3 regions of the Psychromonas sp. psych-6C06 genome follow, and region 1 is predicted to be linked to each of the others. Evidence: predicted binding sites of a transcription regulator. Region 1 holds the regulator's gene; each other region holds the start of a gene.
The links. Region 1 encodes sigma-54, which starts transcription at its own class of promoters, with help from an activator protein. Its sites were predicted from a motif close to GTTGGCACGNNNNTNGNNT; they were not measured.

Region 2: a site for sigma-54 is predicted at 2,963-2,981, ahead of CW745_RS16925 (DVUA0089 family protein). Genes of this name have one in related genera too.
Region 3: a site for sigma-54 is predicted at 2,957-2,975, ahead of CW745_RS08765 (PEP-CTERM sorting domain-containing protein). Genes of this name have one in related genera too.

Annotation. Positions count from the first base shown of each region.
Region 1 is NZ_PIZM01000012.1:22,848-28,429, forward strand. It holds gene rapZ (RNase adapter RapZ) at 1-512, opposite strand, end outside; gene CW745_RS14700 (PTS sugar transporter subunit IIA) at 528-974, opposite strand; gene CW745_RS14705 (RNA polymerase factor sigma-54) at 1,294-2,739, opposite strand; gene lptB (LPS export ABC transporter ATP-binding protein) at 2,804-3,529, opposite strand; gene lptA (lipopolysaccharide transport periplasmic protein LptA) at 3,529-4,062, opposite strand; gene lptC (LPS export ABC transporter periplasmic protein LptC) at 4,052-4,612, opposite strand; gene kdsC (3-deoxy-manno-octulosonate-8-phosphatase KdsC) at 4,613-5,161, opposite strand; gene CW745_RS14730 (ATP-binding cassette domain-containing protein) at 5,362-5,582, shown strand, end outside.
Region 2 is NZ_PIZM01000006.1:184,207-189,788, reverse strand. It holds gene CW745_RS09455 (agmatine deiminase family protein) at 1-304, shown strand, start outside; gene CW745_RS09450 (carbon-nitrogen hydrolase) at 318-1,202, shown strand; gene CW745_RS09445 (siderophore-interacting protein) at 1,321-2,100, opposite strand; gene CW745_RS16925 (DVUA0089 family protein) at 2,309-2,893, opposite strand; gene CW745_RS09435 (AarF/UbiB family protein) at 3,266-4,936, opposite strand; gene CW745_RS09430 (glycoside hydrolase family 88 protein) at 5,281-5,582, opposite strand, start outside.
Region 3 is NZ_PIZM01000006.1:28,988-34,569, reverse strand. It holds gene CW745_RS08775 (tetratricopeptide repeat protein) at 1-2,178, shown strand, start outside; gene CW745_RS08770 (hypothetical protein) at 2,306-2,761, opposite strand; gene CW745_RS08765 (PEP-CTERM sorting domain-containing protein) at 3,059-3,625, shown strand; gene CW745_RS08760 (fibronectin type III domain-containing protein) at 3,688-5,103, opposite strand; cyclic di-GMP riboswitch class I at 5,188-5,272, opposite strand; gene CW745_RS08755 (hypothetical protein) at 5,405-5,582, opposite strand, start outside.

The DNA.
Region 1 (5,582 bases):
TACTTAAAGCCGAAGGATTGAAATATGATCAGTAACTTACTTTTGCTCGTGCCTTGTAAAAAAAGTTTGATGCGTTCATTGAGATTATGAATAGATAGTGTGGTGGTATCTATTTCAAGTGCTGCTGATTTCCTGATAGGGGCTAATAATGTATTTTCTTGCTCTAATGCCTGTGATAAAGACAGTTTTTGTTTTGACAGAGGGTGTAATCTGCGAGTTTCACTATAACGTCGAATGAGTTCTGTGCTAATCGCATCTATATAGATGATATCTATTTTTACTTTGCATTTTAATGTTGCTAGCAAGGAGTCAATTGCATCAGAGTCACCTGGTAGATTACGAACATCTAGAGTGATGGCTATTTTATTATTTTCTACATCAACGGTATCGAGGAGTTGATCTAATAATTGGAAGGGCACACCATCGATACAGTTATAGCCTAGATCTTCAAGCACATGTAGCGCGATTGTTTTTCCTGAGCCGGAACGTCCACTGATGATGATTAATTTCATTTTTTTCCCTCGCAGTTATTCAATTTGCAATAGGTTATATAACTGCTCGTTAGTTTGTGCGCTTCTTAGTTGTCGCAAATAGGGTTTGTCGAGCAATTTTTGACTTATTTCTGAGAGCGCCTGTAAGTATTCTTGGCATTTATCTTCAGGAACAAAAATAGCAAATAATATATCGACTTTATTACCATCGTAAGAATCATAATCGATCCCTGAATGGCATTGCATAAAAATAGCAGTAGCTGGATAGCTACTGTCAATTTTAACGTGTGGAATAGCAATTCCTAGCCCAACTCCAGTAGAGCCAATTTTTTCTCGTGCAATAAGCGAATTGAATAATTGCTGCGAGTCGATATCTAATTTTTCAGCTGCAATAATGCTGATTTTTTCTAATGCGCATTTCTTACTGCTGCAGCTAGTTTGGCTAAACACAGAGTCTTTATCTAATAGGTCAGATATTTTCATAATATTATTTTCTAGTGGCACAATTGGCGCGATTTTATCAGGTTAAATAAGAATGGCTATACAAGAACGCCCATTTTTTAATATTAATCAATATTAAGCGATTTAGCTTACTTAACCTCAATTCTGGTTAATGAAAGCTTTATGGTGTTTAAAACCACGATGCTGCTACTTTTATAATACAGTGCCTTCATTTTTGCGTAGTTCAGGCAAATTATCGTCGCAATAATGGGGTATTGGTAGATGTTTTAACGCCGAAATTCGCGGAAATAGCTGTATTGTATCGCTTTGCTTATCCAGAACTTAGGTTAGTTATCTAAACTTATAGTAACTGCTTGCGTTGATTAGAGGGTGGGATACCTAAGGACTCCCTATATTTAGCAATAGTGCGTCTTGCTACTTTTATCCCCTGCTCTTCAAGTAACTGAGTGATTTTGTTATCGCTGAGTGGCTTAGTAGTGAGCTCTGCATTTACTAACTTTTTAATTAACGCACGGATAGCAGTCGATGAACATTCGCCACCACTCTCGGTAGCAACATGGCTAGAAAAGAAAAATTTTAATTCATAAATACCGCGGGGTGTATGCATAAACTTTTGGGTGGTAACTCGAGAAATAGTAGATTCATGCATTTCAACTTCAAAGGCAACATCATTGAGCACCATTGGTTTCATTGCTTCGTCACCATATTCAAAAAATGCTTGCTGTTGTTGCACGATACAGTTTGATACTTTTAACAATGTTTCATTACGACTTTCGAGGCTTTTAATAAACCACTTCGCTTCTTGAAGGTTACCCTTAATAAATTGCGAATCTGTTTTACTAATATTACCTTTGCATAAGTCTGCATATTGTTGATTGATAGAAAGGTTCGGATCACAGTCCTGATTTAGCGATACGCGCCATTGTCCACCTATTTTTTTCACATAGACATCAGGTACAACGTATTGTGCTTGCGTATCTTCGAATTGATTTCCAGGACGTGGCTCTAAGGTTTGAATTAGGCGCATAATTTCTGCGAGTTCATTCTCTTTCAGTTTGGTCTTGCGCGCTAAAGTACGGTAATCTCGGTTACCTAATAGGTCCATATGTTCTTCGAGAATCATTAATGCTTCTGCACGCCAAGGGGTATCATCACTGAGATGCCGTAGCTGTATTTGTAAGCAGTCTTGTGCTGACTTAGCCGCAACACCAATGGGATCAAAATGCTGTATTCGTTTTAAAACTGCTTCGATCTCATCTAACTCAAGATCTTCAACTTCATTACTCAACGCTTCCAGTATCGATTCGCAGCTACTGGTTAAGTAGCCAAACTCATCAATGGAGTCGATAATAGCGGTTGCGACTAAGAGATCGGTTTGAGAAAAGGGAGTTAGTTGCATCTGCCATATTAAATGATCTTGAAGAGAAATAGATGACTCTCCCTGATAGACGCTATCTTCGCCTTCAAAAGAGGATGAACCTGAGGAAATTGAAGTTGTTGGAGGCGGTGTATAAGCTTCTTCCCAGTTGCTTTCATCAGGTTGCTCTTGTGAAAATTCTTGTTGGGTAAGTGCTTCGGCTGTATCAAGTTGACTACTGTCTTGCTCTTTGACGACATCTTGAAGTGAGCTGTTATCTTCTTGCTCTAGTAATGGGTTTTCATCAAGCGCATTTTGAATCTCTTGTTGTAAATCAAGGGTGGATAGTTGTAATAATTTGATCGCTTGTTGTAATTGTGGGGTCATCGCAAGTTGCTGACCCATTTTCAATTGTAACCCTTGTTTCATCAAAGCTTGTATTTCCTGATATAAATAACTAGTAGCTATGTCTTAATAACTATATTTACAATAACTATAGTTTAAATTCTTCACCTAGATACACTTGTTTTACATGATCATTTGCCAATATTTCGTCTTGTGTCCCAATTGCGATAATTTCACCATGGCTAACAATGTATGAGTGTTGACAGACATCAAGCGTTTCACGCACGTTATGGTCAGTAATTAGGACGCCTAAGCCTCGATCGCGAAGTTGACCGATAATATTTTTGATATCAATGACTGAAATTGGATCAACACCTGCAAAGGGCTCATCTAGTAGAATAAATTTAGGTTCGGTTGCTAGTGCTCTGGCAATCTCTACACGTCGACGCTCGCCACCCGAAAGGCTCATGCCTTTATTATTACGAATATGGGTAATATGAAACTCTTCTAATAGCGTATTCAGTTTTTCGAGGCGTTGATCTTTGGTAAGTTCTTTACGTGTTTCTAAGATACCCATGATATTTTCAGTGACTGTTAAACGTCTAAAAATAGAGGCTTCTTGAGGTAAATAGCCTATCCCTTTTTGTGCTCGTATATGCATTGGGTGATGTGATATATCTTCACCATCGACAATAATGGTGCCTTCATCCTGCTTCACTAAGCCAACGACCATATAAAATGAAGTGGTTTTGCCTGCCCCATTTGGGCCGAGTAACCCAACTATTTCTCCCGTCTTGACGGTTAAGCCTACACCATTTACTACGGTACGGCCTTTATAGCTTTTTACTAAACCTTTTGCGATTAACTCAGCCATTATTTATCTTCAGCCTGTTGTGTATTGTCATCTTTATTTTCAAATTGTGCTGGTAAAAATACCGTCTTTACACGCTCTTTGCTATTTTTGTCGCTTTCTACAATCAACTCTTCTGTTTCTAAAAAGTAGATTATTTTAGAACCATTAATTTGACTATCTAGCTGTTTTACTTGTGCGTTACCCGTTAAGGTTATCTTGGCTTTCGCTACATCGTAATGAATAGTATTCGCTTCTGCATCAAAGGGCTTACCATCTTCTTGGGTTTGGTAAAAAGTCGCTACATCACCTTTGGCAATCATAATTTCTTGATTGGCTTTCTCGCCACGAATGACAACCAGTTCATTTGCTGTAATTTTAATGGTTCCCTGGGTTAGCAACACTTCTTTTAGGAAGGTTACTGTATTACTTTTCATTTTTGCATGTTGGCTAACTGAGCTTACATTAATTGGTTGATCGTAATCAGACTCTAAAGATTGTACTGAAAGCGAGCAGAATATCATGCCAACGATTAAGCTAATTTTATTAATTTTCATTTAGGTATACCGCTTTTATCTGTTTTTTAACGATTAATTCTTCACTAACAAGTGATGCCCACATGCCAATGCCTTGTTGATCCATTTGTGGCCCTTGCCAATGAACAAATAGGTCTGTACTGATCTCTTTTTCTGTTAATAATATAGTTAGTTTTTCAGTACTCATTGTCTGTACTAATTGATCTAAACTTAAATTTTTTACCCAAACATCACCAGAAAGAATTAGATGATTATTACCACTTAATTGTCCATCTTCACTAGTTACTTGCCAGGTTGTGATACTATTTTCTTGCTCATTTTGTACATACATTAACACTTTAGGATTTTCAAAAATGGTTATCTCTTTGTCGCTATAACTGGTTGCTTTAGAAGCATGCACTTGATGAGTGATCATACCGGTTTCATCAAAATGATCGCTACTAATGTTGTACGCAATATAACTTGGATGATGCTCTGGTAGTACTTCTAATTGTTGTTGTGGCTTTAGATATAACCAGATTAAAAAAACAACCAACAAAAGAGCGTAGGGGAGCGCTTGTCGTATACTCATTTATTGGCTTTTACCCTGTGTTGTATCTAGTTTGTCATGGCATTGTAAAAATAGATCACATATCTCACGTACTGCGCCAAATCCTCCACGAGTGTAGGTAGTCAGATCGGCACCTTGTAATACTATAGGGTGGGCATCCATAACAGCAATACCTAACCCACAATGTTGCATGACCGGGAGGTCAACTACATCATCGCCGATATAAGCCACTTGCTCGCTAGAAAGGCCTAATTTTTTAATTAATAACTGATAGGCATCGATTTTATTTTCAATGCCTTGCAATATATGTGTTACTCCTAGGGAGTGCATACGCTGTTCGACTATTTTTGATTGTCGGCCGGTTATAATAGCAATCTCGATGCCCATATTCATGATCGCTTTCATACCAAATCCGTCTTTGGTGTGAAATGCTTTAAGCTCTTCGCCTGCATTACCAAGGTAGATCCGACCATCTGAAAAGACACCATCTACATCGCAAATAAGTAATTTTATCTGTGCTGCGCGATGATAGTTTTCATTACTAATTAAGCCGTAAGGAGTTGTGACCATTGGATTCTCAATTTAAGGGTTTTTAATTTAAATTATGTCTATCATAAATAAAATAGCAAAATGGTTCCTCCAAGGCGAGTAATGATTATCTGTTTACTACAATATTGCTACAAAATAGATAAATTAAGCGCTTTAAGGTTTGAATCTTTGTATATATCCCATAAACTAATGTTTATATTATCAAATGAACCTCACAATTTATGACGCAATTAAATCATCTAGTAATAAATCAGCTCTGTTTTTCTCGTAATGATCGACTGTTATTCGACAACTTAGACTTTCAGTTTGAGCGTGGAAAGGTTACTGCTATTTTAGGTCCAAGTGGAATAGGTAAGACGACATTATTAAAACTCATTGGCGGTCAATTACCTGTAGACAGCGGTGAGATTTTTTTTAACGAGCAAGCAATTCATAATTGCAG
Region 2 (5,582 bases), on a different contig from region 1:
AGTTACAAATAGCCTTGAGCAACCCTATCAGTTAGTTGAGTTACCTTTGCCGAGTGCACAATATAATTTCGATAATGAACGCTTACCGGCAACATACGCCAATTTTTTAATCATTAACAACGCGGTGTTAGTCCCTACCTACCAAGTGCCAGAAGATGACATTGCCCTTAATCGCTTTGCAAAAGCATTCCCTAAACACCAAATTATCGCCATTAATTGTCAACCCATCATCGAACAATTTGGAAGTCTGCACTGTTTAACAATGCAGTTACCACAAGGATTTCTTGGCACGATAAAAGACTAAGACAGGAACTCTCATGACACGAATTACAGCTGCCTTGATTCAACAAAGTAACACGGCAGATAAACAAAAAAACCTAGAAAACAGCATCAAAGAAATTAAAAAAGCGGCAAAAAATGGAGCAAACCTCGTTGTGCTTCAAGAGCTACACAGCTCACTCTACTTTTGCCAGATAGAATCTGTCGCGCACTTTGATTTAGCAGAAAGCATTCCCGGCACAACAACAGTGAGTCTTGCCAGCGTTGCCTCATCATTGAATATCGTGATCGTCGCATCTATATTTGAAAAACGAGCCCCAGGGATTTACCACAATACTGCAGTTGTATTAGATACAGACGGAGCAATCGCAGGACAATATAGAAAAATGCATATTCCCGATGATCCCGGGTTTTATGAAAAATTTTATTTTACACCCGGTGATGGGGGCTTTAAGCCAATTCAAACATCATTAGGAAAATTAGGCGTATTGGTATGCTGGGATCAGTGGTTTCCAGAAGCAGCTCGTTTAATGGCAATGTCCGGCGCACAACTCCTTATTTATCCCACGGCGATTGGTTGGGATCCACAAGACACAAACGATGAGCAACAACGCCAGCAGAACGCTTGGGAAATAGTACAACGGGGTCACGCAGTGGCAAATGGTTTACCAGTGCTCGCTTGTAACCGTGTCGGATTTGAAGCTGATAGTAGCCAAGCCAGTGCAGGTATTCAGTTTTGGGGAAACAGCTTTATTTGTGGCCCGCAAGGAGAAATACTTGCACAAGCACCGGAGGATCAATCGGCCGTTATTATGGCTGATATTGATCTGGCACGTACCGAAAATATTAGACGTATTTGGCCATTTTTCCGTGATCGACGTATCGATCATTATCACGATTTAGCCCGCCTTTACTGTGATTAATCTTTAGGATCAGTAATTAATCATCACCCCGTGAATAGGTCAACGAATAGCAATAAGTTGCTCGATTACGGGGATAAACGAGTACGATAGTCGCACTATAATAACGCAGTTAATAACCTCACTGTTGTGACAACAGTGCGCTGGCATCCTCTCTTTTCACCACTTTGTGACCATCTTCCGTTAAGCCTTGCTTCCAATAACTGCTGATATAGATATCCTCTTTAGGGACTGCTTTTTCGTTACGGAAATAGGCGCGCAATGCACGCATAGACTCAAACTCGCAGGCAACCCATACAAAAGGTTCTCCGCCTAGCCAAGTAAGCGCCCTCACTTTTTCACTTAAAGACTGGCCATCAAGTAGCCAAATTACTTCAATGTTTTCTGGCATTTCGAGCGACCTGATATCGTCGTGGCTCAGCACTTTAATCACCGCATAACCACAAGCATCATTAGGCAACCGAGCGATTTTTGCAGCTAACGCTGGCAATGCGGTCATGTCAGCAACGGCAAAGAGCCAATCTGCATTGTGCTTCATATCTATCAGTAAGCCTGGGCCTGTAATAGAAATCGACGCGCCCACTGTTGCATTCTTTGCCCAACGAGCCGCGAAGCCACAGCTCAAATCAGGTGTCTCATGGCGTACAAAATCGATATCAATAGTGAGTGCCGATGGCGAATAGTGAGCAATTGTGTAAGTCCTCATGACAGGGCGCTGTTCAGGCGCTACCTGACTCAGGTCAGTCCCTCCCTGTGCATTAAAGAGTAATTTGACATAGCCTCCCTGACAATCGTCAGGGAAAATAGCGAGCTCTTTACCCTGTAAGGTAATACGCTGCATATTCGCACTTAACTTGACGGAGTTTATTACGCGCAATGCGATTGGTTGTGGTTTTTTCATTAGACGCACCTGATAGTGATTATCATTTACAGAAATATTAACATTAAGTCTAAGGAATTGGAATATGCTTTAGGAGAAAATCAGGCTTGTTGCAGTAGTGGTCAAACAGTGGATAAAATGCTCATTGCTATAAATATCAGGGCATAAAAAAACCTAACGATTTAAATCGTTAGGTTTTTACATTCAATAAATAATTATTGATGAATAACTATGATTTTTTGCTCTTACGTGAGAAACCAAGCCCAGCTAAAGCAAGGCCAAACAAAGCAATTGATGCAGGAGCTGGAACAGGAGTACTTGTTGCACTATCTACGCCATCTAGCCAAACGCTCCAATGCGTCCCCATATTCAAGCTACTTGCTGGTTGACTCCACTCAGATAGCGCAATAGGTGCTTCACTATCGAAACTAAAGCCATCAGAAAGATTGCCACCAGTAGCAAAGTTATTATACGTAGCAACAGTGAAGGTATAAGTACCAGCAGCTAAAAAGTTCAGCGCAAAACCAGAGTCATAACTGGTTTGTGTCGATGGGTTTACAGACGCATTATCATCATCTTCACGAATTAAATCACCATCAGAATTCCATAGCGCAGTGATTGGGTCAAAGTTAATACCACCTTGATGAGAATCTGTCCAAACTCTAACATTATTTGAATCATCATCTAATGTGAATTGCGTGTAAACAACATCGTTGTGGTTCGCGATGTCACCAGTAAAGTTAAGTAACGTCGCATTTGCGCTCATTGTAGTTGTCGCTAAAAGTAGTGCCGACGACAAAGTAAATTTATTCATTGCTAGTTTTCTCCATAAATGTGTAATTAATTCATATGTATGTTCCTATACATATAGAACCCACACTTAAAGCAAATTACATACCAACAACATAAGCCATTGTTATAAAGGCCTTTTTATATTAAAAAGCCCTTTTATTTATATTTATGTAATGTAAATCGACATAAAAAACAACAAAACATGAAATAAAAGGCTTTTTACTTAACTCCCATTTATTATTAACAAAGCACTAATGAATAGCTACTTAGGTAGCCCACTTTAAAATCATAAATGTAGATTTTAATTTCAAATTGACGTTTCTTTGTTGAACAACTTTATAGCAATGCATCTAACAAATACTCTCAACTACAAAAGACTATATTCATTGAAACGCTAACGTTTGCCACTATCTACCAAGCTGCCTGATTTGCTAATCGCATTCAATAACTTATAACCAAGTACCACTGCCCCTCCCACTAATCCGGCGCCTAAAATTGAAATATTATTAATTAATGGTGGCGCTTTACTACTTAATAGCATACTTCCACCAAGTAACATGGACCCCGTTAACACGCCATATACTAAGCGATTAACGACAGCATCTAAGTGGCGATGTTTTAAGTTAACATCAAAGTCACCACTGCGCATTTGTGACATCAGTGTTTCTAAATCGGCAGGTAATGCAGACAGTAAACGCTCCCAAGCGCTCAGTGATTTACCCAATTTTTTGGCTACTCTTTTAGGGTTCAGACGGCGCATTCGCATTTTATGCGTGTAAGGGACAACCGCATCATTAAAGCTAAAACTACGATCTAATAATTGTGATGATCCCTCTAATAAAACCAGTACTCGAATCAATAAAGAGATCCCTGTTGGCATAACAAGGTGGTGAGCACGAATAATGCCAGTTAAACAATTCAGCATTTCAGTGACGTTGACAGAATCAAGTGAGCTCGAAAAGTATTCAAAAATAAATTCGCCAACATCTTCTTGTAACTGCTGTCGATCAAAACCTTTAGGTACACTACAAATAGTAGTTATTTGATGCGTTACTTCGACGACATCTTTTTGTGATACTGCCATTAACATATTTTCAATCGCTTCATGCAAATTATCATCTAAGCGACCAATCATGCCAAAATCTAACAAACCAAGCTGATCACCAGGTAATACCCAAATATTTCCTGGGTGTGGATCAGCATGGAAAACACGGTATTTAAAAATCATATCTAGATAGAGATTGACACCAATTTTAGCGAGTACTTTACCCTCTTCAGGGGTGCATTTAAGTTGACTTTTATCGCCAATACTTACCCCTTTAAGGCGCTCCATCACCAGCACTTTTTGCCCCGACAATGCATCGTAGGTATCTGGAATATGAATCTGCTGATGATCTTTAAAGTAATTTTTAAAGAGTGCGATATTGTTAAGCTCTTTATTATAATCAAGCTCTTTAAGCAGGTTATTAGCAAAGTCTTTTAACAAACTCTTGGGACGATATAACTGCAATTGCGCATCATATTTTTCAGCGAGTGTGACTAATAAGCCTAATATTTCAATATCGGCACGAATCTTTTCCTCGATACCAGCATGCTGTACCTTCACCACTACCTGCTCACCAGTTTGTAATGTGGCGGCGTGTACTTGACCAATTGATGCAGAGCCTAATGGTGTAAAATTAAAGTTGCTAAAAATAGTTTCCAATGGTGCGGCAAGCTCATCTTCAATCACTGTGCGTACCGTACTCTCTGAATCACTTGGGACTTCTGACTGTAGCAGGCATAGTTCTTCAGCGACTTCAGGGCCAATAAGATCCGCACGTGTACTGAGCATTTGACCGAGTTTAATAAAAGTAGTACCTAGCTCAGTCAAAGCCATACGTAACCTGATCGCATGCGATAAACCGGCAAAACTTTTACCTGAAGCGTCAGTAAATAAACCATTTAAGAAGTCGGGATCTTTCTCTTTGATCCAGTTCGCCAACCCATATTTACTAAGGATCGCAACAATCTCCTGAAAGCGTGTTGCATTCTGCTTAAACTGTGAAAATTGTGATAATTTCATAACAATATCCCTATACTTTTAATTCAGTGGCTCAACGTTAGCGCGACGCACTTTGTCACTATACCGTAACGCGTTTTCATATCCAGTTAAGTCCTTTTTATGATGAAAACAGAAGTGTATGCATTTTCAGCCACTGTGAAGGCTTAACAGTACAGATAATTATTTGCAGTTGACGAATTAATGGAGGGTATAAAGCGATATGATTACTATAGCGACACAAATTTTCTGCTTTGCTTAGTAAACCTAAAAAAAATACACGGTTCATTGCTCACTTTATCTAAAATGTGGCAACATCCACTCTTTTCAAAATAGCTTTAATATATGTAGAAAAGAGTGGGAGTAAGTTAAATCATATTAAGGGGGTTATCAGCACCTGAACACCGATTTTTCATCTTAGAAATGGCTTCGACAAAATAATAGTCACCATAAATTAACGAACAATTGATCCCCAAGTTTTTCGGACAATTAAAAGCACCTCCTGTTAAAATACCTTGTTGCGTATCATCATTAAATGTAGCGTATTGTCGATATAAACTTTCCAACACCTTATTCGCAACACCTGCATAATGCGCTTTTTTATCCACATCATCTAGCAAATCAGCGAGCAACAATAAGCCACTTGCAGCACAAGCTGCGGCTGAAGTAT
Region 3 (5,582 bases), on a different contig from region 1:
CAGATAGATAAAGCCGCTAAACTTTTCAATCAGTTACAAAGTACCGATGCTTATCAAAGTGATGCATTAGTTGGATTAGCTCGCGTTAGTGCACTTTCCAATGACCCACAGGGAGCCATCGCCCTGTTAAATAATGCGATAGAGAACAACAGTAAAAATAGTGAAGCGCTGATCCTTAAGAGTTATTTACAGATTAATAATAATGACTTACCGCAAGCTGAAAAAACACTTTCTGAAGCGTTAGCAGTGATTCCTTCTTCTGATATTTTCACACCAGAAAGAATTAATATCTTACAAGCGCTGACAGAAGTGTTAACGATGCAGGGTAGAAGCTCAGAAGCATTACTTTATTCACGTATTTTAGCGGATGAATTTCCAGAAGCGGCTTCCATTAACCAAAATATTATTGAAGCAACCAAACAATATCAGAATAAAGAGTTTACACTCGCAAAACAAACGTTAGATAGCATCTTAAAAGTTGCACCTGGTAACAAAAAAGCACTCACCTTATATGGTGTAATACTTTATGCAGAAGGTGATCTAAAAGGTGCTCAACAGTATCTTAACGGTATTGTTGATCCAGAGAAGGACTCTGACAAGTTAACTCAACTTTATGCTATGACACAGCTAAAATTAGATAATGCATCCGATGTATTGCTCATGCTCGACAATACAATTAGCGTAGAAGATAGTTATGAAACCTTAACCCTTTATCATCTTGCAGCAATTAATCAGCAGCAGTTCGAAAAAGCAGAAATGGCCTTAAAGAGAATCGGGAAGCTATTTCCTAATAGCGACAAATACGCACTTCTTTCAGCAAACTATGATAGCCAAAAAAAACCTGCGCAACATGAAAAAGCACTCGCTACATTAAAAAAAGCATTAACGAAAAACCCTGAAAACATTCACCTACAAACGGCTTATCTGCAGAAATTAATCTTATTAAAAAGAGAGTCAGAAGCAGATTCATATATCCAACAACTTAAGAGTATGGATGTTAGCCCTATCGATACTCAACTTCTCGTTGCAAAATACACACTATACCGCCAACAGTATCCACAGGCAGCGCAGTTATTTAACAGCGTGTTAGCCCAGGAAGAGGATAATTTAGTCGCCCTATATGGCCTTGCTCAGAGTAAACAACAAACAGAAAGCTGGTCCGAGGCACAGCAAGTTTATCGCCAAGCAATTCTTTTTCACCCAGAAGAATTAAGGGCCTACCAAGGAGTTGTATTTAACCAGATACAACTCAATCAAGATATTGAACAGGTTCAACAGATGTTACCGAGTAACCACCACGCTTCAACCTTAGCACTGGTACTTGCTGATGCACAATTCCAAGCACAAAATATAACACAGGCAATTGTCCATCTAGAGGATGCAAAACAAGGCGTAGATGGCAAGCTCATCACCTATTTTAATCAGCTTAGACAGAAAATTAATTATCAGCGAGCATACTCCGCACTACAAGCAAAGGACTATATCCAAGCGAGAACCTTGGCTTTAAATGAACTTAAAAGCGCACCCGAGCAAGCAACATTTTTAGTATTATTAGCAAGAATTGAGATTGATGCAGGACAGCTCAACGAAGCCCAAAAAGTGATTCAACAGGTAGAAGCGATTCTGCCTAACAACCCGATTACCACCATTTATCTTGCAGACATTGCGATTATGCAAAAAGATAATGCAAAAGCAATACAACTACTTGAGAATAAATGGAAATCAGGCCGCAATGATCAAGTCGCACAAAAACTCTATGCGACCCTCAAACGAGAGAGTGAACAACGTGCATCTCAATTTTTAACGCAATGGCAAGCGCAAAGCCCCGGAAGCCTAGCTGCTAGCATTAATCAAGCATTAGTAGCTCAAGCTGCAGGTGACCACAAACAAGCGTTAATATTGTATGAAAAAGTATTAGAACAACAACCTAATGAGCTGACTAGCCTCAATAACGCAGCATGGTTATATCTTAATGTAGATGCAAGTCGTGCTGAAGAGCTAGCACGAAGAGCGTCACAACAAGCTCCTAATAACGGCCCGATTGCAGATACCTATGGCTGGATATTATATAAGCAAGGCAAATTAAAAGAAGCCCAAAAAGAGCTACGACGTGCTTATACATTAGCCCCAGATAATACCGAAATAAAAGATCATTGGCTTGAAGTGAAGGATTTGTAAGAAAACGTTAAGCATGAATAAACTAACCGCCCTTACCGGCGCTTAGTTTATTCAGAAATGATAATGTTGATAATGTTGATAATGTTGATAATGTTGATAATGTTGATAATACATTAGGACTTAGTACTTAATAAGTCACTTCTAAACAAGACTCTTCAGAGTTAGCTTGCCCACCTGCATTAACCGCAACCACCTTATAACAATACGATTCACCAACAATAACACCTGTATCTGTATAACTTATCGTATCTTTGGGTAATACTTCGACTTGGTCAAAATGAGTATGTCGAATATTTTTCCGAACAACAATAAAAGCATCTTCATTATCTGAATTATCAAGCCATTCAATTTGGACATTTGAAAAATCTACTTCACCGTTGCTTTCCAAAGGTGGGGTAACAATAATTGACTCCGTATTATTAGCGATCTCTTTTACAATTTCTTCTGCAACGAGCACATTATCTTGTTCAAGAATATTATTAATAACACTTAAGTCTTCTGAGCTAGAGGAGCCACAGGCAGATAAAAGAACTGATAAAAAAACAGCGGGTGTCACTACCTTAACTGCAGAAGAAAATTGCATTCAAACTCCATCTATAAAAAATATCAAAGAAACCAATTGTAAGCGTAGCTTGTTACTTATTCAATCAATCTATCACCCCAGATTCATTAACTTTGATTTAAGTCTGTTTATCTATTTCAAACTTACCCATGTCAGTTTTATTTACACACCGGGTACAACTAAGTAAATAACCCATTGATAAACATAAGCTTTATTTTTGGCATGAAAAATGCTTATGTACAAATAAGTTCATATTAATTTGAGCTTCACTATTTAATAACAAGCCCAATAAGGGACGAACACTTAATAAGGATTAACATGAAAAACGTATTTTTAAAGCTTGTTGCATGCGCAACACTTTTAGTAGCGTCATCATCAACTTTCGCAACCACTTTGGACACAATTCAAGGTGAAATTGCATTTTTTGGTTTTGCACAAGCTGACTACAACGCAGCAGAAACTGCACTTGAAAGCGTGTCTTTTAACCCAGTAACTGTTGCAGCTACAACGATTGACTTTCAATCGGTTGCAATTGGCTCAGCAGCTACATTTAACGATATCGTTATCAACAATTCAGTGCCAACTGTAAATGGTGGTGCTGAATTTTGGGCTGCAGGTGATTTCACCTTTACATTAACTAACATCACGCACAATGATGCAGATAAAGATGGTCTATTAAATGACTTCATTGCAAATGGTGTTTTAAAGTCAGTTTCAGGCCTATTTGCTGATACATCAGGTATGATGAAGTTCTCTGCAAATCAATTTGGTGCGCCAGGCGAATTTATCTTTGCAGCTTCTGCAGTACCTGCTCCAGCAACAATTGCATTACTAGGTCTTGCATTAGTTGGCTTTGGTGCTGCTCGTCGTAAAAAACAAGCTTAATAAAATTGAGCTAAAAACGCAAAAGCCGAAGATAAACTCTTCGGCTTTTTACTTACTGTTTGTTACTCAAATGTAAGGCCAACGAATCCTAGCGCACTGTACCCCCCTCTTTCCCCGTAAGGATGCAAATCAAGTTCAAGTTCCCCTTCAAACTCAACCTCTATTTTCATATAATACCAACGGTACCCACTAGGGACTTCAATTAACTCGTTTACTCCATTGATAGTCAGCTCAATAAATGTTGCCTCATGACTCCAGACGCCAACTTTAAAGTACAGTGATGTAGTATTAACCTGAGACTCTGCACTCTGCAATTTTATATCTACGCCATTCGATTCTTTCCAGCCCATATATCTATAGCCTGAGTAATCACCTCCGTTAGCACTAACAAATTCATAAGGGCTATCATAAACCATTGTTTTTCCATAATAACCTAGCGAAGTAATACTCACATCAGAAGCACCTTCATTACCTATTTCACCATTAGAAACCATGAATTTCACATTGCTAACATCAATTTTATAATCAACATTAGTATCGATATCTACCATAGCTGCATATTGAGGAGCACTAGGCTTGTTATTGATTACCAAGCCTGCAAACATAACAGAGCTATATACAGCTCTATCACTATCAGTGGTAATGGTAACAGGAGCTGTACCATCAAATTCAATATCCACCATGATGTAATGCCACCCATAACCGCTTGGTAAAGTTATTTTTTCAATTGTATCACCCACTGTAACCAGAATACTTGACTCCTCATGACTCCAAACACCTGCTCGCATATATAATGTTGCAACCTGTAAATCTCCACTTGCTTGCAAAACAAAAGATAAACTATTGCTTGTGTCGAAGACCATGCTTGCATATCCATTATCTAACTCTACCCCGTCTTGCTGAAAGCTAAAATCCTCACGATCAATTCGATAAAGATTCCCCTCATTTACATAAAAATCAACATTAAAAATATCATCTTCACTATACCGATCATTATATAACTCATCACTTTTAAAGGAATATAGTTTCTTTTCAGCTATTTCAATATTGATAGGTCTCGGTATAAATTGGTGTGATACCACCATATTTCCAGAAGGATCTACAAGATCTGGATGTATGGGTAAAGTTGGTGATGTAGGCGAAGTAGGTGGTATAGGTGAGGAAACGACGCCCTGTACTTCTTGGCAGACTTCATCTGAAATACTTTGCCCAGCCTGATTAAATGCAATAATTCGATAACAATATGTTTTATCGATAATTACATCTATATCAGTATAACTATTAGTGTTTTCAGAAAGGATCGCGACACGCTGAAAACTCGCATCACCCGGCTGGCGCTTTTCAACAAAAAACACATCTTCATTAGAGTTGTCTACCCAGCTAACTAGCAAGCTTTCTGCAGCAACCACAGGGCTAAAAAATAGATATATAAACAACGTAAAGTAATAGGTTTTAGAATAGGTAAATAGCTGATTCATTTTGCCTCCACAAAAATGATCATTCAGCGTTTATTGACATTGCATTATCTTTGAAATATGGAGGGATATAACAATATGTATCGCCTCGGTAACTCCGCTACCATAGACAGTTGTCGACAGGCCGGTGGCTTTGCGTATTAAGGTTTCCCTTAACTTGCCTTTTTCTAGCTACAATATATAAACATCTGAATGCAAGTAATAAAAGATTAGATGTATGTGACAAAATAAATATAGCTTAAAAATTTACATTGCCTAATAATATTTTCTCAGTTTTTAAATTATTGTGGAGGCAGGCTCATTATTAAAGTATCGATAATGCCTTTACTAATTGCTGTGCGCCACTCTGACAGCTCATCTCATCAGGGTATTCGACCTGATTAATTTCAATGATCACCTGCCTTAAAGATTCTCCCTTTAACTGCGATTGGCTAACTTCAACAAAAGGTACTCTGCGCGATAAAAAACGCTTCAAATAAGGT